DNA from 3 places in the Paraburkholderia dipogonis genome. Region 3 is predicted to be linked to each of the others. Evidence: riboswitches for the same ligand, from Rfam matches in the RefSeq annotation. Region 3 holds a riboswitch; each other region holds the start of a gene.
The links. Region 3 has a riboswitch for manganese ahead of mntP (manganese efflux pump MntP). Riboswitches for the same ligand answer to the same signal wherever they lie in the genome.
Positions count from the first base shown of each region.

Region 1: linked by a shared signal. The riboswitch ahead of ACFSNN_RS10500 (TMEM165/GDT1 family protein) and the one ahead of mntP (manganese efflux pump MntP) in region 3 are both predicted to bind manganese.
Region 2: linked by a shared signal. The riboswitch ahead of ACFSNN_RS26435 (sodium:calcium antiporter) and the one ahead of mntP (manganese efflux pump MntP) in region 3 are both predicted to bind manganese.

Region 1 covers NZ_JBHUFR010000008.1:97,149-104,481, reverse strand. Annotated here, with positions in the region: gene ACFSNN_RS10515 (DUF1571 domain-containing protein) at 1-589, opposite strand, end outside; gene ACFSNN_RS10510 (anti-sigma factor family protein) at 586-1,389, opposite strand; gene ACFSNN_RS10505 (hypothetical protein) at 1,579-2,319, shown strand; yybP-ykoY riboswitch at 2,401-2,583, shown strand; gene ACFSNN_RS10500 (TMEM165/GDT1 family protein) at 2,593-3,183, shown strand; gene ACFSNN_RS10495 (low affinity iron permease family protein) at 3,239-3,757, opposite strand; gene ACFSNN_RS10490 (GFA family protein) at 3,785-4,189, opposite strand; gene ACFSNN_RS10485 (DUF1810 domain-containing protein) at 4,687-5,106, opposite strand; gene ACFSNN_RS10480 (ABC transporter substrate-binding protein) at 5,318-6,100, opposite strand; gene ACFSNN_RS10475 (manganese catalase family protein) at 6,266-7,138, opposite strand.
Region 2 covers NZ_JBHUFR010000021.1:161,711-169,043, reverse strand. Annotated here, with positions in the region: gene ACFSNN_RS26455 (class I SAM-dependent methyltransferase) at 1-533, shown strand, start outside; gene ACFSNN_RS26450 (phytanoyl-CoA dioxygenase family protein) at 542-1,345, shown strand; gene ACFSNN_RS26445 (SphA family protein) at 1,424-2,398, opposite strand; gene ACFSNN_RS26440 (HAD family hydrolase) at 2,724-3,791, shown strand; gene ACFSNN_RS26435 (sodium:calcium antiporter) at 3,862-4,872, opposite strand; yybP-ykoY riboswitch at 4,973-5,144, opposite strand; gene ACFSNN_RS26430 (outer membrane protein) at 5,239-5,802, opposite strand; tRNA gene ACFSNN_RS26425 (tRNA-Arg) at 6,146-6,221, opposite strand; gene ACFSNN_RS26420 (c-type cytochrome) at 6,496-7,333, shown strand, end outside.
Region 3 covers NZ_JBHUFR010000001.1:407,502-414,834, reverse strand. Annotated here, with positions in the region: gene ACFSNN_RS01700 (amino acid permease) at 1-1,265, opposite strand, end outside; gene ACFSNN_RS01695 (potassium transporter Kup) at 1,474-3,399, opposite strand; yybP-ykoY riboswitch at 3,784-3,950, shown strand; gene mntP (manganese efflux pump MntP) at 3,960-4,529, shown strand; gene ppnP (pyrimidine/purine nucleoside phosphorylase) at 4,691-5,011, shown strand; gene ACFSNN_RS01680 (bifunctional diguanylate cyclase/phosphodiesterase) at 5,137-7,333, opposite strand, start outside.

The DNA.
Region 1 (7,333 bases), on a different contig from region 3:
GATGGCCGACGATGCTGCCGGGGTCCGTGGTTTCGTCGTAGACAATCTCCTGTCCCGCATGGGCGCCGTCGGGCAGCCATTTTACGTAGACCCTTCGCGGGCTGTCCTGATATCGGATCACCATGTGATCGGGCCGCGCCGGCCATCTTCCGGAGATGCGCTCCTGCCGGAACATGCTGTATTGGTAGGCGTCGTCGGTAATCATCCCGGACTTCGCGTATTCGACGAAGGCATCTGGCTTCATCGCGTCCATCAAGGCAAGGAGCTGATCGTCGGTCAGCGTCAGAATCGAGTGGTTTTCGATCCGCGCGCGCAACGACATTGCCTGTTCGCGAGCCGTGAGACAGCGGAATTCGTCGATGTCCGCGTTCACGGTATCCGACGCGCCGGCATCCGTACATCCCGCCGATGCAGCGGACGGAGCCGGCGCCATCGGGCTGTCCGGTTGCGCAAACGCGGCCGCCGAGACAGCCAGGCATGTCAAGGCGAGCACGTACCGCAACATCTGCGCGATTGCGGGGCGTCGCGCGGCAGGCAGCGTGCGCCGCCGCATCGGATGATCGGGAATGCCAGACCCGCAAAACGTCATGGGTTTTGATCCGTGCTCGATAAGCGGCGTTTGAAGGATTGCCCGAGCGTGCTGCATGCGTCGATCGCCATGGGCCGCAATTGGACCTCGGAAAGTTGACCGGTCAGCGCGCACCCCGTTCCCTGACTGCCCCAGTAGAACGTGCTGCGGTCACCGTCGCGAAACAGACGGAATGCCGACGCATCTTCCGGAACCGCTTCGACGTACATCGTGAGCCGGGCGCCGGCCGTGTTCTGATACATGAATTGCGCGGCAGGTCCGGATTCGCCGGGCAGCAGGCGACCGCCGATCAGCGCGTACCCATATCCCCGCAGCGAAGCCACCGACAAGCGTCGATCGAGGCGCCGCGACAACCAGTTGACCAGATGATCGCGTGGCAGCGCCGCGACCTCCACGGGGTGGCGTTGCTCGGGCGCGTACAGCGCGAAAGCGAGATCGGCGCGCTCCGCGAACACGGGTGTCTCCGCCGCGAATTTCGCCGACACCCAGGCAGATGACGAGCCGAGCGCCACGCCCATCGCCATGCAGGAGGCGGCAAGGCCAGCCCGCCGCCATCTCGGCGCGAGGCGGCACACGACGATATAACGCGCGTCGTCTCGCGGCTCCCGGAACAATGCCGTCAGCGCGGCTTTTTGCGCACGGTAATCGGCCACGCGTGCGGCCGCCTCGGGGTCGGTCGTCAGCCAGACGAGCGTGGCCGCGCGCTCCGACGCGCACAGCTCATTGTCAGCGAACGCCGATAGCGATCGCCAGTCCATGCTGCCCACGCCTCGCCTCCCGCGGTTGGTGTCGTCCTTCATGGGTGAGTTGCCGTTTGCATCTACCCTGCCCTGATGCGGGACTCGCAAGACCCAGCATCAATACCCTGAATAAACGCCCGGCAGGGTCGCTCTATTCCAATCGTGTGATGTGAAGGTTTGCGCGAAAGATGGAATAGGCGGTGACGCCGGATCGTTTAGATGTCGTGTCCGAATCGACGGCAGACTTCGATGAACATTCGACAGCAGCACTCCATTCGACCTGTCGGCGCAACGCTGCTGGTGGCGGGCCTCGTGTGGCTCGCGGGCTGCGGAGGTGGTGGCGGCGGCAGCGGCGGGACGTCGATGGTTTCGATCGCCGGCACGGCGGCAACGGGCAAGGCCTTGGCGAATGCGACGATCAACATCGACTGCGCGCGGGGTTCGATGTCGGTTGCAGCGGATATGAACGGAAACTTTCACGCAGCGCTCAACGCCTTGATGCCATGCCTGATCGCCGCGACCTCGGGCGTAACGATGCTGCACTCCGTTGCGTTCGCCGGCGGTACGTACAACGTCACGCCGGAGACGGATCTGCTGGTGTCGTATCTGGCGGCGCAACTCGGTACGAATGAGACCGGACTCATCGCCGGCTTCGCGGTGAACTCGCAGTTCCAGCAAGTGCTGGCGAATCAGGCCGACGTTCTGACCGCGCAGGCCGCGGTCGTCCAGAATTTGCAGCAGATGTATGGTGTCACGCTGTCCGCGCCCAATTTCCTGACTACCGCATTCTCTGCGGGCCAACCTGGCGAGGACAGCGATCTCGAAGCGCTCTTGGCTCGCGGCGCGATCGACGCCAACGGCGAACCGGATGCCGCGGCCGTCGCGCTGATGGCCAGGACCGGGGCGGCACATCCGATTGCTACATCGCCGAATAACAGCACGGGCGGCACCGGAGTCGGCGGCATTGGAAGCTCGGGCGGCATGATGTGAGAGGCCGCCTTCTCTTATCTCGACGCACCCGCTTCCGGAAATCTGACGATTTGCGTTACTCGACCGAGACAATGTAGAATCGCCGCTCTCATTGGGGAGTAGCCGCCTCGACTGCAATGCTCGAGGGTGCCCGTCAACATACTTGGTGGTCGACAGACCGCCATGGCGTGCACAGCACTATGCCTGGCAAGACCGATGACTCGCATTCCGACCTGACCGGGTCGCCGGAATGCGCGTCATCGCGTACGTACTGCGCGGCCCGGCTCACAACCTATGCAATCGTTCCTCGTTTCGACCAGCGTGGTCGGTCTAGCCGAAATCGGCGACAAGACCCAACTGTTGTCCCTGGTGCTGGCCGCCCGATATCGCAAGCCCATTCCAATCATTCTCGGCGTGTTTGTCGCAACGCTCATCAATCATGCAGCGTCCGGTGCTTTGGGCGCATGGCTTGCCAGCGTTCTGAGTCCCTCGATTTTGAACTGGGCGGTCGTCTCGTCATTTGCCGTCATGGCTGTGTGGATTCTGATTCCCGACAAGCTCGACGGCGCCGAGGCGCTGTCGACCAAGCATCCGATGGGTGTGTTCGGCACCACGGCGCTGACGTTCTTCCTCGCTGAAATGGGCGACAAGACGCAGGTTGTCACGATCGCGCTGGCCGCGCGGTTTCACGAATTCTTCGGCGTGGTCGCCGGCACCACGCTCGGCATGATGCTGGCCAACGTGCCCGTCATCTACCTGGGACACAAGTTTGCCGACCGTCTGCCGACCAAGGCGGTCCACATTCTGGCCGCAGTGATCTTCGTTGTCCTCGGTGGCTTTGCCCTCAGGACGGCGTTGTATCCGCACGAGCACCCGCTGTTCTAGTCCGCAGGGTCGGCTTGGTACGCTTGCGGAGTGCGCAACACCGACTCCGCTGTCGTCAACTTTCGACGGTCTGCCGGACCGGTTCCTCCACCGTGCCGCCCTTTGCGGGCGAACCCGGAGCATCAGCGGCAGACTGAGTGGACAAACGCAGGTAGGCTGCCGCAAGCCTTCGGAGTTCTTCCTCGGACGCGTCCTCAATACCGATCAAATCGTTATTCGCGGCTCGATGCGAGGAAAGCAATTCATTCAACTTCAGGTGCAACGCCACGCTATCTTTGTTCTGACTCTGCTGGATCAGAAAGACCATGAGAAAGGTGACGATGGTGGTGCCGGTGTTGATGACCAGTTGCCATCCGTCCGAGTAGTGGAAGATGGGCCCTGTGACTACCCAGGCAGCGACCGTCAGTACAGCAAGGCAGAAGGCGGCCGGTGAGCCGGCCCACCGCGTAACGAGGCTTGCAAAGCGGTCGAACAGGCGCGTCAACGGATGACGGCTGGCGTACGCAGGGCTCGATGTGTCAGGAACGGTATCGAGTTCGTCAGTTGATGAAGACGCGGCGGGTTGTGTCGTCATGACCGGCTCCAGAAGGTTCGACAAGCGTCATAGTCTGTCTTCGTTATATTCGGCGCGCACCCCGGCGGGCAGCCATGGCTCTTTATGGCAACACCAAAGCTCGTAGCTCGGCTCATACAGGTCCACGCGGTCAAAGGCGCCAAGCGGAAGATCCAGTTCGTCACTGTCGTCGTGTTCCATGAACGCGACCGACCCGCATGTCGGACAAAAATGCCTTCGCGCCTCGGGCGAACTTTGCCACGCCTGGGTAGGACCGGACCATTCCACGGCGGCACGCTCGAACATGGCATAACCGCCAAACACGTTGCCGTGTATTCGCCGACATGTCATACAGTGACATATCGACACTCGCCGGGGGCTCGCGGTGACGCGAAACCGCACCGCGCCGCACGCACATCCGCCGGTTTGTCCGACTGATTCACTGTTCGCCATCACTGCACCCTCCTTCGCGGAGCGCGGGGACTGCGAGTCAAACCGTTACTTATCTCTCGTCCTCGGAATCTTCGCGTTCGACTCGTATCGACGTTCTTCGACTGAGCAAACGGTATGCCCACTTATCACGAGAGCTGCTGAAGCAATTAGCTGAACGTCCAGGGTATCCGCGCGATGCGCGATTGCACGAACTTACAAAATCGCAGCCCGACAGGTATGCCCGTTGCGATCTCTGTGAGGGATGAACTGGACAACCGTTATTCGATCGGGCCCGACATGAAAAATCCGTGGATGAAAAAGAACCCGTTTCTCAGCATGTGGCTGAGCGGAGCCAACGCAGTGGCGGGCTCAGCGCGCGGTCACGCGACGGCGGCGGCAAAGCGCGGGACCACCGCTTTCTGGACCGCTGCGCTCGCACCGCCGAAGCCCAAAAAGAAAAGGCATACGCGTAGCTGACTCGAACTGCATGGGGCATGTCGAGCCTGCGTGCCTCATCGCTACAAGCGCTCCAACGTTAGCGGATCACCCTGGCCGTGGAAATACTTCCTGAGCGCTTCAGCAAAGGGCGCTTTGTCGATCGCCGCGCGCTCGAAGAGCGTCATCGACGAATGAAACTTCAGATAATCCGGATACCCGAAAATGTCCTCGATTGAAGAACCTTCGACAACGTTGACGTATTGGGTCGATTGCCTCAGCCGTTCACCCAGTACCGGATGGCGCAGATAAGCATCGGCCTCGGCCAACGACGAAATCGCGAACCGCTGCGCCATTGCACTCGCCCCAAGCCCCTGTATCTGTGGAAACACGAACCACATCCAATGGCTTCGCTTACGGCCGTCGCGCAGTTCGTCGCAGACCTGTGCGTAGAGTGGATCCTGTGCGTCGACAAAGCGCTGCAGGTTGAAAGGGTCGTTCAATTCGCTCTCCGTTCCGCCGTTTCGTTTCTATGGCGCTTTCAAAGCGTGAAACGATATGAATGTCTCACTGCCGATCAATCATATTGCTCGACGTGCGAGACCTTCAATATGCCCGAATCCACATGAGAAGTCGCCACCGTACAGCACCCGTTGCGAACACTTCATGCATGAGTCGGGCAAGACATTCAGGCCTTGGCGAAGGCCACCGCGTTCACTGGCCGTACACGTCGAAGTCGAAATACTTTTTCGCGATCCTGTCGTATGTGCCGTCCGCGCGTGTGTCGGCGATCGCCTTGTCGATCTGCGCCTTCAGGTCGGTGTCTTCCTTGCGCAAACCGATCGCGGTGCCGCTTCCGAGCGTCTTCGCGTCGTAGAGCGCGTTGCCGACAAACCCAAAGTCCTTGCCTCGCGCCGTGCGCAGGAAACCGACGTCAGCTTGCACGGCGTTCTGCAGCGATGCATCGATGCGTCCAGCAAGCAGGTCCGAGTAAACGAGATCCTGATCCTGGTAAGCCACGATCACCGCGCCGGCCGGCTCCCAGTAAGTTTTCGCGTAGGTTTCCTGGATCGTGCCCTGCTCTACGCCGATTCGCTTGCCCTTCACCGCTTCCGGCGTGGGCGTGATCGTCGAGCCCTTCTTCGCGACGAGACGGGTCGGGATACGGAATACCTTCGAAGAAAACGCGATCTGCGCCTGACGCGCCGGCGTCATGGACATGGTCGACAGCACACCGTCGAACTTGCGCCCCTTCAGCGCGGGAATCATTCCGTCGAACGCGTTTTCGACCCACACGCATTTCGCATTCAGGCGGCGGCAGATTTCATTGCCCAGGTCGATGTCGAAGCCGACCAGCTTGCCGTCGGCGGATTTCGATTCGAACGGCGGATAGCTCGCGTCGACTCCGAACCGCACGGTCGACCATTCCTTCGCGATCGCGTTGCCGGACGAGATAGCCAGCATCGCAATGCTCAGGCTTGCAAGCAGGGATTTCATGTTTTTCCTTTCATGACCTTTTAAACGAATGAGCGGCGGGCTCCGCTGCCGGAACCGTATCCGGCGCGCGGCGCCCGCCATTCGACCGTAATTCGTCCGGTCTTACCAATTCATAAAAAAAATCAACTCATGCGTATGGCGCATGGCACCACGCATGGGACCACGTCAAACAGTCTGACCCGAACCAAGGTCCGCGCCTGTCGTCGGATCCGAGTCCGCATCCGACGCGGTTCGCGCAGCCATTGCCTGCAACACCTTCACATCACGTTGTGACACGTTGACGGTGGCGAGGCCATCACCGCCGTCAACGGCCGGCTCCGGCGACTCGACGAACTCCCAGTCCGGACCTTCGTTCCATGGCCCGCGCGGCGCATCATCGCCTTGCGACATGTTGTAGTACACGCTCGTGTATTCCGGCACGCCAGGAAGCTTGCCCTGCGGAAAGTTCGGCTGGATCGAATGCAGGGCCTTCTCGAACGATTTCTGGTGCGCGATTTCCCGTGTCATCAGAAAGCCGAGTGTTTCCTTGATGCCCGGATCGTCGGTGACATTGATCAGGCGTTCGTAGACGATCTTCGCGCGAGCCTCGGCGGCAATGTTCGAGCGCAAGTCGGCCGTCGGATCGCCGATCGTGTCGACATACGACGCGCACCAGGGCACGCCGGCCGAATTGGTCAGGGCCGGGCCGCCGCCGTATAACAACGCGGTGGTGTGGGAGTCGTTTCCTCCGCCCGTCATCGAACGATAGAGCTCTGCCTCCGCCTCCACGGCTTCGGCAAGTTGGCCCTTGGCGCTCTTGTTCAGCATCGCCACGATCGATCCGACGATTTCCAGGTGACTCATTTCTTCCGTTGCGATATCGAACAACAGATCCTTTCGGCCAGGATCGTCTTCGCCGATCGCCTGCGTGAAGTATCGGCAGGCGGCGCCGAGTTCGCCCTGAGGCCCGCCGAATTGCTCGAGCAGCAGATTCGCGAGACCCGGATTCGGCGCGGCGACGCGCACGGTGTACTGGAGGCGTTTGTTATGGATGAACATGTGACTTCTCCGGTGATTGGCCGAAGCAACTCCGTACGGGTGCGGACATCGACCTGCTACGTCCCTGTACCCGTCGAGAATCGCGTGCGACCATGGATCAATCCGGACAGCGGTGCAACCGAATGGCTGCCCGCACCCAACGGTGGGCGTCCGGCTCTCAGAGCGGACGCTCTGGCGGATGCTCGGCGGAAATGC
Region 2 (7,333 bases), on a different contig from region 3:
GGGACCATCTCGCCGCGTTCGTTAAAAGAACTGCCACTAAACTCAGCGGCCAAAGCGGGCGATTGCTTGAAGTAGGCCCCCAGGAACGTTTATTGGTCAGGGAGACCTTTAATAATTTTTCGGTTGACACATTTGACGTAGTTGACAACTATAAACCAACAATTGTCGGCGACATTACAAAACATAATTCAACCATTCCCGACGCCACATACGATTGCGTTGTTTGCATGGAGGTCATCGAACACACGGTGAATCCATTTGATACGATCAAGGAAATCAGAAGAATTCTGAGGCATGAGGGATTTCTGCTGATTTCGGCGCCGCTCAACTGGCGTATTCACGGACCGAGCCCGGATTGCTGGCGCATTACGGAACATGGCTGGAATGCTCTGCTGCGCGACTTCGACATTATCGAGATCGATATTCTGGAATCGCCTGGGCGGGAACTGTTTCCCATCAGATACAACGTGCTCGCCAAGTGCAATAAATTCAAGAACACTCAAGATAGCGAACTTACGTTCCGATTCATCTAGTCGTCGACATGAAAAATACCTTGGCATCCGTTGAGGCGGTCATCGATCAGATCGCTTCGCAGACGTTCAACCCGGACGTCTTCAAAGAGACTGGCGTATTCGTGATGCGCAACGCGATTCCGCGGCCTGTCGTGCAGGAATGGCAAGCCGAGTGGCAAGCGTTTTACGACGCGCAATTGGCCGAAGGCCGCGACGTCAACAAGGCGAATCCGGTTTCGCTCACCGAGCAATTGCCGCCGAAGCTGGCCTCCATGTACAAGGAGCCGGTTTTTGCCGAGACGTTCAAGCAGATCTTCGGAAATCACGTCGCGCTGTACAACCATCGCTTCGTGATCAAGGACAGGTTCAGCTCGAACAAAGTGTTCCTGCATCAGGACAGTTGCTATCACCTCGGCAATCTGAACAAGTGCAGCATGTTCGTGCCGCTCAGCATCGTCAACGCGGACAACGGCGGTATGTCGTTTTACGCGGGCTCGCACAAACTGGGCGTGCTCGGCGATGCCGGCGAGATCAATCCGGACAGCTTCGAGTTCAAGTGGCCGAAGCTCACGCCGGAACTGAATCCGGGCGACTTCGTGATCATGAACAGCGCGCTATGGCACGAGTCCGGCCCGAATGTGTCGGGTATCGACCGCATCATGGCCGACACCATCGTGCAGCCCGCGGACGATCCCACCGGCAAGGATTTGCTATGCGGCGAATGGCAAACGGATATTTTCTATTCGCCGACCAACTACATTCGCTACTTCGTCAATTCGCGTGTGTTGAAGCTCATCAAGTACGAGAAAGAGCGCGCGGCCGCGGCGGTGTAACGGCGGATTTGCTGCGCATGCACCGCATTGCATGCGCGGCGCCTCTTCGATGGCGCGATGCGTCGCGCGCCGCCGGCCTTATTCAAAGGTCGCATTGACCGAAAGTTGCACCACGTTGCCCTTCGGCCGGTTGCTCACGTTAAATTCGTTGACCCAACGCAACGACGCCGACACCGGCGTCTTCTGCACCTTGCCCGACCAGGTGATCATCGGCCCGAGGCCCACGGAATGGCCCTGAGCGCCGCCGACAATGTCCGCAATGCCGCCGCTGTCGTGGCCGATCTGCTGGACATAACCGCCCACCACGCCGACGCCCCAGCCGTTGCTGAAGCGCTTGAGCGCGAGCAGATCGAGCACGCTGACCGGCGCGTTGTGATAGTGGGTGTCCTTATTGGGCGTGTAGAACTCAAGGCCGTAATTCAACGACAGCTCGATGTTCTCCTTCGGCAGCAACTTCGTATAAGCGATTGTCGGCGTGAAGGTCCATGTGTTCTGTCCGGCATTGGCTAACCGGTTCGAGTTGTACGCACCGGTCGGCGCGTAGATCTGCACGCTGAATGCGACGTGGTCGTTGCTGGTCAGGTGATAGCCGGCAATGACGGGCGTGAAGAAGAAATCGGCGAACTGCGTGCCGTGGTCGTCCGGCAAGCGGCCATGAAACGACGAGATGTCGGTGTACTGAACCGGCACTCCGAACGACGACGCGAAGTTCCAGCCGCCGACCGTAATTCCCCACGTCTTGACCGCGGCGAGGATCGTGTATTCGGCCGTCGCATTGACGCCTTGCGTGACTTGCCCAGCAATCGGAATCGACTTGCTAGTGCCTAGCGAACCTTCGTAGTAGACCGTGGCCGCCGACACGATCCAGTCGCTGGTGGGCGGCACGATGCCGCCGTATGGCGTCACCTGTTGGCCGGTAATCGGACGGCCGATGCCGCCTTCCGTCGCCCACGCTGTCTGGGAAAGACTCACGCCGACGATGGTCACGAGCGCGCCTTTGCACAATCCGGCAACGAGCCGCCAGGCTGCGAGCAAACAGTTAGGTTGACTCATAATCGTCCTCATCGAATGGAAGTCCGGCATTCTCACTCCTGCGGCACCACATCTGGGCAGCCTGCGTCCGCACGCCACACTGCGCGTGCGCGCGCAGGCATCAGGCTTTGCGCACGATTGGTGGCGCGACCGGCGCCCGTGTCGCCGCTTTCCTGTGCCTGGCGATGTGCAGGTCGTCCATGCGCGCCTCAACGCTTGTGCGGTGTGGGAAACGTCAGGCTCGCCCCTCAATGTCGAAAAAATCCCACAACGGCTGCAATTACCGCTTTGGCCCATTAGACTGGCGCTCGCTTGAATTCGACCCACCGCTTTCGATGAGGCTTTCATGATTCGCGCGCTGCACCGGTACTGCATTGCCTTCACCGTTATCCTTCTTTCTGCCTGCTCGGTGACGCCCCGGCAGGACGGCGTGTCGCAGACCGGCGCATCGGCGGCCGCCGCGTTGGCGTCATGGAACGACACGAAGACCACACGGTCGATCGTCGACTTCGTGACGCTGGTGACGACGCCAGAGTCCAAGGATTTCATCCCGCGTGCCGACCGGATCGCTGTATTCGATAACGACGGCACGCTGTGGCCGGAGCAGCCCGCTCCGGTCCAACTAGTGTTCGCGCTGCAACGCGTGAAGACGGTGGCCGCAAGGCATCCGGAATGGAAGCGCCAGGAGCCGTTCCGCTCGATCCTCAAAGGCAATCTCAGGAATGTGGCGGCAAGCGGCGACGCCGGCTCGATGCGGGTGTTGGCCGCGGCCCACGCCGGCATGACGGGCGATCAGTTCGCCGCGCTCGTGCACGAATGGTTCGATTCCGCGAGCGACCCGCGCTTCAACCGGCCTTATGCCGATCTCGCGTATCAGCCCATGCTCGAGTTGCTTGCCTATCTGCGCGCGAATGGCTTCAAGACCTATCTGGTGACGGGCGGCGACGTCGAGTTTGTCCGCGACGTGGCGCAGCGCATGTATGGCATTCCGCCCGAGCAGGTGATCGGCAGCACCGTCAAGTACCGGTACGGCCAGAGTAACGGCGCGGTTTCGCTGACGCGTCTCGCGCAGGTCGACACGTTGCTCGACGGCTCGGCCAAACCGCTGGCCATCGATCGTGTGATCGGCAGGCGTCCGGTGATCGCGTTCGGCAACGCGGATGGCGACGCGCCGATGCTCGAATGGACCTCGGCAGGCGACGGCCCGCGGCTCGCCGCGCTCGTGCATCACACGGACGCGCAGCGCGAATACGCATACGACCGCGCAGCGAAGAGCGGCAAGCTCGACAAAGGTCTGGACGAAGCCGCCGCGAAAGGCTGGCTGGTCGTCGATATGAAAGATGACTGGAGAACCGTGTTCAAGCCGGACGGCGCGACAGCGGCCGCAACGGCGACGACGACCCGGGCAAACTGAGCGTGAAACGCGGAAGGCCGTTGGACAAGCGGCCTTCCGCGACTGTTTTCACCTGTGGCCGGCGGTTCGTCTAGCGGCTCAGCGTAATCGCCAGATACGTGACATAGAGCACCCCGCAAACCAGCAATGCCCACACCGGCACGCCGCGCTCACGCACATTGACCCGCAGCCACGCCGCGGCGACGAGCGTGACTACGATGCCGGTCACCACTTCGATACGCGGCACCCACGGCGTCAGCAGAATGCCGATCGCGGGCAGCAGGGTGCCCTGAAACACCATCGCGCCGGTGATGTTGCCGAACGCCAGCGTGTCCTTGCCGCGGCGAATCCACAGAATGCTGTTGACCTTCTCGGGCAGTTCGGTGGCGATCGGAATGATCAGCAGCGAGAGCAGCAGCGGCGACACGCCGAGCGCCTGCGACACGCCGCGCACACCATGGATGAAGCCTTCCGCGCCCCACACCAGCAACGCGACGGCCAGCGCCAATTGCACCACGATGGTCGCGAGGTTGGTCGGCACGCCGAGGCGCGCGATCAGCATCTTGCCCGGCGCTTCAGTGCCGTGGCCGGCATCGACCAATTCATTCGATGCGCGGAAGGTCATCACCACATAGGTGACGTACACGCCGACCAGCGCCAGGCTGAAGAGCGCGCGCACGATCATCTGCTCATGCGGCACGTACATCGCGGCCGCGGCCAACACGAACGCACACAGGAAATAGTTCAGGTCGCGCGTGAAGCCCGTGCGCTCCGGCGCGACCCAGCCGCGCGCGCCCCGCGAGCCGAGAATCGCGAGCGTCATGAGGAAGGTGGAGAGGGTGGAAAGCATCAGCGGCGCACCGAGAATCGCGCCGACGCCGATCTCCTGATTGACCGCGCTATCCGTCGTGCCGCTGGCGATCGCGAGCAGCGGCACGAGCGTCTCGGGCAACGCGGTGCCGACGGCGGCGAATAGTGAACCCGTCACGCCTTCGGAAATCTTGAGACGTTCACCCAGATGCTCGAGTGCATTGGTGAAGAGCTCAGCCGCCACCAGAATGACGACGAGCATGATGGCAAGTTCGAGCAGGAGGCCGGTCATGCGCGGCACTCCGCAATCAAGCAGACGCGGCGGCGCGGCGGACGGGGAGTAGGGGAAACTGGCAAGTTACGACGATGTTTCACAGGGCGGCTCCGCGGTCGGACGTCGATGACAAACCAATGACGCACCGCCGCCCGTCCGACCAGAACGAGGCAGTGCGTCAATGGTCTCGCCAAACCGACCCGGTCGAACGCGCCATGACCCGCAGGCCAAGTATGTTGACGCGCTCTCCTTCAATGGATGAAGGAAGGCTACTCCCCAGTGACCGAGGGATTCTAACGGCAGGGGGGCGCTTTCAACAACCTTGTTGCGGTGAAGGTGGTTGTTCGGGCTAATCGGTTAGCCAGTGGGCGCGAGTTTAGCGCGTTAGTTGAAGTGATATTGCACGCCGATTGTGAAACTGTTGTTTGTTCTTCGGGTGCCGTCGTGATTGCTGGTATCGGTTGTCCATTCGCCTAGCGCGCTCATGTGTTTTGCAAACTTATATTCGACGCCTAAACCCCAGTGAAGGCGTGTGTCCGGCTTGTCCATTGTCAATCCAACACGTATGTACGGCATACACTGATTGAATGGCATGCCAAGTTTCGCATCGATTCCGCCATCTTTAGAAGTTGTCGAGCCGTGATGCAGATCGGCAAAAACTTCAGCGCCTGCCACGAAGCGGTCGACATCGAAGTTGTATCCCGCTGTAAACCCCGGAAAAACCGTGGTATGCGATGCTTTATTGACGGCGCCTGAGGCATCGGAGGTATTCACGCCCAACTTGAAACCCACATAGGGGCCGGCAAACTCGCTTGCGCCCGTTTGAGGAGCCGCCGATTGCGCGTGGACGAGATTGGATAGCATCATGATCGATGCGGTTAAAATCAGCCGGGTTATTTTGTACATGACCTGCAATAAAACGATTGGCGCGCGAATGGATCGCGACACGTTATTAATCAGTGAAGCGATCTAGAAATGCCGCTCCGGGAATATTCACGCGCGATAGAAATTGCATGATCAAAACATGCTAATTAAGGGGATAGGATGGGGCTATGCGAAATGTCCGCATGGAGACCTTCAAACGTCCGATTCTTAATTTGTGGCACAAATAAAGAGGGACGTTTTCGGACGAATCTGTAAAGGACATGCGAGCGTACGAAAGGCGTCGCCAAAGGACTGTTTGCGGGAATGCGGGGACCTTAGGCGGCACTCGTGCGAACACGACAGGGCCGTAAAAAACAAAAGGGCTTGGCGCACATTGCGTAAGCCCTTGAGCGAGATCGATTCTTTATGGTGCGCCCGGCTGGGATCGAACCAGCAACCCCTGCCTTCGGAGGGCAGTACTCTATCCATTGAGCTACGGGCGCTTCAACACGAAAGCGCGGCACCAGAACGGATGCGACGCCAAAGCGAGACCGAAAGGATACCCGGTTTCCGCCATACCGTCCACCGGACGGCCTGAATGGCGGCCTTCGCGGTGTTTCGCACAACCCGCGCGATGCGGGTAAACGCCTGCTGAACACCGCGCCGCGCCCCTCGCCGCCGTCGAAATGTTCCGTCTATAATCGTCCGTGGCTGATTAAAGAACAAGAAGTTGCCGTCACGCTGTACCGCTCACATACCCACGGAGACGAGACAAGCATGAGCGAAGCACCACACGGAGCCCCGATCAAAACCCCCGGGCAGCTCATCGCCGCGATCATCGCCAGTTTTGCGGTACCGATCGTCATCATCGTTCTGCTGGTGATCTACGTCGACAATTCGACGCGCACCGGCGCCGGCACCGACTCTCTCTCCGAAGCCGAGGTCACCGCCCGCATCAAGCCATTTGCCCAGGTCGACATTCGCGACGCCAACGCGCCGCGCGTCTACAAGAGCGGCGAGGAAGTCTATAAGGCGGTGTGCTCCGCGTGTCACGCGTCGGGCGCGGCAGGCGCGCCGAAATTCACCAATACCGCCGACTGGGCACCGCGCATCGCGCAGGGCTTCGACACGCTGCTGCACACGGCGCTCACCGGCAAAGGCGCGATGCCCCCGCGAGGCGGCACCAGCCCGGACGACTACAGCGATTTCGAAATCGCCCGCGCGGTCGCCTACATGGCCAACAATTCCGGCGGAAGTTTCCCTGAACCGGCTCAGCCGGCAGCGGGCGCGCCAGCGGCGGCATCCGGTGCCGCCGCCGCGGCGCCGGCCGGCGCTTCCGACGCGGGTGCGGCTCAGGCCGCCGCGGCGATGGCCGCCATGGCGAGCGTGCCGCAAGCAGCCGCGCCGGCAGCAGCTGGCGCGCAAAGCGCGGACGCGTCGCAGGCCGGCAAGGCGTTGTATCAGCAGGTTTGCCAGGCTTGTCATGCGGCCGGCGTGTTGAACGCGCCGAAGTTTGGTGACAAGGACGCCTGGGCGCCGCGTCTGAAAGAGCCGATGGACACGGTCTATAACTACGCGCTGCACGGCAAGGGCGCGATGCCTCCGAAGGGCGGCT
Region 3 (7,333 bases):
GAGTCGCTGCGCCGCAAATAGATCACCGCGCCGCACACAAGAATGAACGCGAACAAAGTACCAATACTGACCATCTCTCCCAGCACGCTGATCGGCGTCAGCGCCGCGACGATCGCAACGACTGAGCCAATTAGAATCTGGCTCAAATAAGGCGTCTGAAGACGCGGGTGAACTCGCGCGAAAAGAGGCGGCAGCAAACCATCCGTCGACATCGTAAAGAAAATGCGGCTCTGCCCGTACAGCAGCACGAGAATCACCGTGGTCAATCCTGTCAACGCGCCGATCTTGATCAGAATCGAGAACCAGTTCACGCCGATGGCATCCACACCCTTGGCGATCGGATCAGGAACATTCAACTCAGCGTAAGGCACGAGCCCAGTGAGCACACCTGCCACGAGAATGTACAAAATCGTGCAGATGATCAGCGAGCCCAGAATACCAATCGGCATGTCCCGCTGCGGTTTCTTCGCTTCCTGCGCCGCGGTGGAAACCGCATCGAAGCCGATGAACGCAAAGAACACCACTGCCGAGCCGCGCAGGATCCCGCTCATGCCAAAGTTACCGAACTCGCCGGTATTCGCGGGAATAAACGGATGCCAGTTCGCCGGCTTGATGAAAAACGCTCCAAGCGCGATAAAAGCCACCACCACGACAAGCTTGACCGCCACCATGATGTTGTTGAGGCGTGCCGATTCCTTCGTACCGAGCACGAGCATGGTGGTAAGAATGGCGATGATCACTATCGCGGGCAGATTGACGATGCCCGTCGCGGTGCTGCCATCGGCTAGCTTGATGACCGTGCCGGGTGCAGTGGCAAAAACAGGCGGGATATTGATCCCCACGTTATGCAGCAAGCTGACGATATAACCGGACCATCCAACCGCGACCGTGGCCGCGCCCATCGCGTATTCGAGGATCAAGTCCCAGCCGATGATCCACGCGAAAATTTCACCCAGCGTGGCATACGTGTACGTGTAACTACTGCCGCATACCGGCAACATGGCAGCCAGTTCCGAATAGCAGAGACCGACGAATGCGCACGCAATGCCGCCGAGCACGAACGACAAGACGATGCTCGGGCCCGCGAATTGCGCTGCGGCGGTGCCCGTCAGAACGAAGATGCCGGCGCCGATGATGGCGCCGATACCCATCGCGGTAATGCTGATGGCGCCGAGTGATTTCGATAGTGAATGGCCTTCATCCGCGTCGGCGCTTCCCACAATATCGGCGACGGATTTTCGTGCCATGTAGCTCGTATCAGCCATGATGAGTCGTCCCGTTCAATTGGTGTTGGGCACGAGCCGACTCGGCTTGCTTCGGCTCGCGGAGCACGACAAAAACATCTGTTACTGAAGACTAGCGGGTAAGGTAAGGAGAATGGAAAATTCAGTGTATTCCGAATTAAAAGCAAAGTGAATATTTGATTCTGTCTCGTCCGCGGTCAAAGCTTTTGCTCGCGTTCTTAGGCAATCCTCAAATCTCCACCCGCGCCCCCAACTCGATCACTCGATTGGCCGGCAGCTTCAGATAAGCCGCGACGTTCCCCACGTTATGCAACATGACCGAGAACAAACGCTCTCGCCACATCGCCATGCCGCTATCACGAGTTGGCACGAGAGTCGCGCGGCTCAGAAAGTAGGAAGTCTCCGCCGGCTCGAATGACAAACCGTACGTTTTGCAAACTTCAAGTGCGCGCGGCAGATCGACTTCATCCATAAAGCCATACGTGATTGTGACCTGGTAGCATTCCGAATCGAGTGGATGCACGCTCACGCGCTCACTGGCGGGCACCCACGGTATCTCTTCGTTGTTGACCGTCACGAACACCACCCGTTTGTGCAGCACGCGGTTATGCATCAGATTGTTGATCAACGAATGCGGTACACCATCAGGATCCGGAGAAAGAAAGATCGCCGTGCCACCGCAACGAATCGGCGATTCCTTCAGCAGTGTCGCGAGATAAGGCTTGAGCGGCGTCGTCCCGGCTCTCACGCGCGCTTCGGCACGCATCATCTCCCAGCCTTTTCCCCAGGTTGCCATGATTGTGTAGATGATCAGTCCGACCAGAAGCGGGAACCATCCGCCTTCCATCAGCTTCAGCAGATTCGCGGAGAAAAATGCCGCGTCGATCATGAAGAAGAAGCCGGTCGCGAACACGCATAGAAACCAGTTGTAGTGCCACGCATAGCGAATGACGAAGAACGTCAGGATGGTCGTGATCAGCATCGTGCCGGTCACCGCGATACCGTACGCGGAGCCGAGCGCCGTGGATGACCCGAAGCCGACCACCGCTGCCACGACGGCAGCCAATAACGTCCAGTTGATGCCCGGCACGTAGATTTGCCCCATCTCCCTTTCGGATGTATAGACGACATTCATGCGCGGAAGAAAGCCGAGTTGCATCGCCTGCTTGGTCATCGAATACGTACCCGAGATAACGGCTTGCGACGCGATCACAGTCGCGACCGTCGAGAGCACGATCATCGGATACAGCGCCCATTCCGGAAACATTTTGTAGAACGGATTTTGCAGTGCGCCCGGATCGGCAAGCAGCAACGCGCCCTGCCCCAGATAGTTCAGCGCGAGTGCTGGAAATACGAGGCCGAACCACGTCAGCCGGATCGGCTTCGCGCCGAAATGTCCCATGTCGGCATATAGCGCTTCCGCGCCGGTCAACGACAGAACGACCGCGCCCAAAGCAACGAACGCAAGCCACCGATGATGCAGGCAGAACGCCAGCCCCGTGAGCGGATTGAGCGCGACGAGAATCGCGGGCGCCCGCATCATGTTGACGACACCCACCACGGCAAGCACGACAAACCAGAGCACCATCACCGGTCCGAACACGATGCCGATACCGGCCGTGCCATGCTTCTGCATCAGGAACAGCGTGACCAGCGCAACCAGCGTCACGGGAATCACACAGGTTTTAAGGAACGGCGCGGCCACTTCGAGACCTTCTACCGCGCTCAGCACCGAGATCGCCGGCGTAATCACACTGTCGCCGTAAAAGAGCGCCGCGCCCATGATGCCGATGCCCAGCAACGTGTGGCGCAAGCGCGGCCGCGCGGAAACCGACGACGCGGCGAGCGCCAGCAGCGCCATGATCCCGCCCTCGCCGTGATTGTTCGCGCGAAGAATCAACGTGACGTATTTGAGCGAGACGACGACGATCAGCGACCAGACGATCAGCGACACAATGCCGACCACATCCAGCGCGTTGAGCGACAGCCCGTTGACTGGATTGAACACCGTCTGCAGCGTGTACAGCGGGCTGGTGCCGATGTCGCCGTACACCACACCTAATGCTGCAAGCGCGAGTGCGGGCATCGCCGGGCGATGATGCCCGCGCCCGCCGGAATGGCCCGCATCGGGCGCGGCGGATACTGACTGGCTCATGTCTCGCTCCAGTTTCGCGTTCTCGCGATGCAACATACGGCTTGGGCCGCTGCGCGTGCGGAACCGCTTCATGCTTTTATCAGGCCTCGTTTTTCGAGGAGTCGCCTGCGCCCCAATAGTCAGCATCGCGGAAGCAACTTTCGTACAAGAAACGTGCGTCCCATCTTTGATGCTTTATGCGCCTTCTTATTGTTCTGATGTTTGCGTACCCGCCTTTCGCGGACGTGACTGTCTTTTTTCCGAAAGGCCGGTGTGCCGCTAATTCAACATATACCATCGGCCGTTTGCCACGCTACTGATACATGAAGTAGTGATCGATTTATTTCTCGGGCAGACATGCAGGACGCAAGCACCATTACATCAGCCTTTCGACATGGTATGCTCGCACCTGTCTTTGGGGAGTAGCCGGCTTCTACCCAGAAGCGCCTGCATCAACATTCTCGGTCGCGCAGACCGTGGTGCAGGTAGCCCTTTGGTTGGCAAGACCATCGACACACCACGCGACCGGTCGGGCGCGGCGGTGTGTCGCGGTTTTCCGCCCGACCACGAGCCCTCCTCTCATGAATCCTGTCGCAACGCTGTTCCTTGCTTTTGCCATGTCCACCGACGCCTTCGCGGCCGCGATCGGCAAAGGCGCCACGCTCAATCGTCCTCATTGGCGCGAGGCGGTCAGAACAGGGCTCATCTTCGGCGTCATCGAAGCACTCACGCCCCTGGTCGGATGGTTTCTCGGCAAAGCCGCGGCGCAATACGTCTCGGCATGGGATCACTGGATCGCGTTTTCGCTGCTGTTGGTCCTGGGCGCCCGCATGATTTTCAACAGCTTTAACACCAAGGAAATCGAGGAAACGAAGCCGTCGGCTCATTCGTTCTGGTTGCTGGCGCTAACCGGCTTTGCCACGAGTATTGATGCGATGGCGGTCGGTGCGGGCCTCGCTTTCGTGGACGTCAACATCTATTCCACGGCCGCTGCGATCGGTCTCGCCACCATGGCGATGGTCACGATCGGTGTGATGCTCGGCCGTGTCATCGGGCACGTGGCGGGCAGGCGCGCGGAACTGGCGGGCGGCATCGTGCTGATCGGCATTGGCAGCACGATCCTGGCTGAGCATCTGAAGGTCTTCGGCTAGACGGTGTTTGACTGCGGCCCGCAGATCTCCATTTCTTTCGGCGCGATCGGCGTCTGACGCCACCGGCCGCCTGTATGATGGCGGCTCCGCGTCCGACCCGAAGGTCCGACCTGAAGTCCACGCAAACGCCTCCATTCACGACAACCCAGAGGAAGATTGGCATGACGGCCGCAACGCAATTCGATCAGGTTTCCATTGTTAAACGAGCCAACGTCTATTTCGACGGCAAGTGCGTCTCGCACACCGTTCTGTTCGCCGACGGCACGCGCAAAACGCTTGGCGTGATCCTGCCGGGCGCGCTCAACTTCGGCACCGACGCGCCTGAACTCATGGAAGTGCAGGCCGGCCAATGCCGCATCCGCCTCGAAGGCAGCGACGAGTGGAAGACGTATGGTGCGGGCGAGTCGTTCTCGGTGCCCGGGAAAAGCCGCTTCGATATCGACGTGATCGAAACACTCGACTACGTCTGCAGCTATCTGTAAAACGCGTCGCATTGCACGACGTTGGAATGACGCGCTCTAAATCCCGCGTATAAAAGCGCGGGCTTTTCATAAAGAACGCACGTGGATTGCAGCAGCGCTACGTCACCGGCGGCACGCCACGTGTCTCATGTTCGCTCAGCCACGCATTGACGTGTCTCTACATTGTTCAACAGCGCCTCAAAATCCTCGATAGGAAGCGGGCGGCAGAAATAATAGCCCTGATACGCGTAGCATCCCGCTGCCGCGAGGAAATCCCGCTGAGCCTCCGTTTCGACGCCTTCGGCGATCACACCCAAACCGAGGCTGCGCGCAAGCGCCACGATAGTTCTGGCAATCACGGCGTCGTTGGAATCGACCAGGACGTCGCGCACAAATGAGCGGTCGATCTTCAGTTGATCCAAAGGCAGGCGCTTCAAATAGGACAGCGACGAATAGCCGATGCCGAAATCGTCGAGTGCAAAGACGATGCCTTTCGCTTTCAGTGCACTCATCTTCTCGATGATGTCTTGCACATTGTCGACCAGCACGCTTTCCGTCAGCTCCAGTTTTAACCTGTCGGGCCGCGCGCCGGTGCGACCGATAATCGTCAACACGTTGTCCACGAAATCGGCTTCGCGGAACTGCTGGACGCTGACATTGACCGCAATCGTGAGATGCGCCATGTCGGGCCGCGTTGCCCATTGCGCGAGTTGCGCGCACGCGGCCTCCAGTACCCAGCTTCCCAGCGCAACGATCAGTCCGGTCTCTTCGGCCAGCGGAATGAACTCGGCGGGCGGCACGATACCGCGCTGCGGATGCTGCCAGCGCACCAGCGCCTCCGCGCCTGTCACTCGCGTACCCACGACCTGTGCCTGGTAGTGGAGCAGGAACTGGTTGTCCTCGATGGCATTGCGCAAGCCCGCTTCCAGCGCGGCTCGCTGCACGACGACGGTTTGCATGTCGGGATCGAAGAAACGGACGGCATTACGTCCCCGTTCCTTGGACTTGTACATCGCGAGGTCGGCCTGCTTGAGGAGTTCGTCGATCGAGGCCTGATGGCCTCTGAACACCGTCGCGCCGATACTCGCACTAGTGCGGTACTCGATCTTGCCAAGCTGATACGGACTGCCCAAAACGGCGAGGATTCTTTCGCCCACGGCCTCCGTCTGGTTGGCCGCCTCCTGGCGGTTCCTGTGCAGGTTGCCGAGCACCACCACGAACTCGTCGCCGCCCACTCGTGCCACGGTGTCGCTTTCGAGTACGCTGTCTGCCAGACGCTGCGCCACTTGCTGCAGCAGCAGATCGCCTTTGTCGTGACCCAGGGTATCGTTCAACGTCTTGAAGTGATCCAGATCGATGAACAACAGCGCGCCACACGCTTCGTTGCGGGCACTGGCCGTGATAGCCTGCCTCAGGCGATCCAGTAGCAAGGTGCGATTGGGCAATCGAGTCAATGCATCGAAGAAGGCCAGTTCCTTGATTCGCTCTTCCGCGATCTTGCGTTCGGTAATGTCGTGATGCGTGCCGACATAGTGACTGACCGTGCCGTTGTCGCTCATCACGGCGGAGATCGTGAGCCATTTCGGGTACACCTCGCCGTTCTTGCGGCGGTCCCAGACTTCTCCTTGCCATCCGCCCGCACTGTGAATCTCTTCCCACATCTCCTGGAAGAATGCGTCGTCGTGGCGGCCGGATCGAAGCACGCGCGGTGTCTGGCCCACGATCTCCTCGGCGGTATAGCCGGTACATTCGGTGAAGGCCGAGTTCACGCGCAGAATGGTGGCGCTCGCGTCGGTGATCATCATCGGTTCCATCGAGTCGAATGCGACAGCCGCAATGCGCAGTTCAGCCTCGACCTGTTTGCGCTCGGTAATATCGCGGCCGCTCGTGCGAAAGCCGATGAACTCGCCCTTGGAATCGGTAATGGGAACCCACGACGCGGACAGCCACATGAGCGAGCCGTCCTTGCGCACGCAGCGAAACTCGAGGTCGTCGCCGCGCAGACCCTGTAGCGCCTTCTGGAATTCAGGCGCCACGCGGGGAATGTCCGCGGGATAAATCACGGTGCCCGCAAAATCCGGCAAGGCCATGCACTCGTCGACCGTATAGCCGATGTACGCCTCCACCGCCGAATTGATCCAGCGCGGCTTGCCGTCGGGTCCCCACCAGATTTCCCAGTTGACCGTACAGTCGGCAATCGCGCGGAATTTCTCCTCGTTCTCGCGCAATTCTTTTGTCATTGCCGAGGCAAGCCGCATCGCGCGGCCGCGGCCGGTCATCATCAGCCAGGTGAGCAGCGCCAGCAGCAGGCTGAGGCCCGTGCCGGTGCTGGCGATAGGCAGC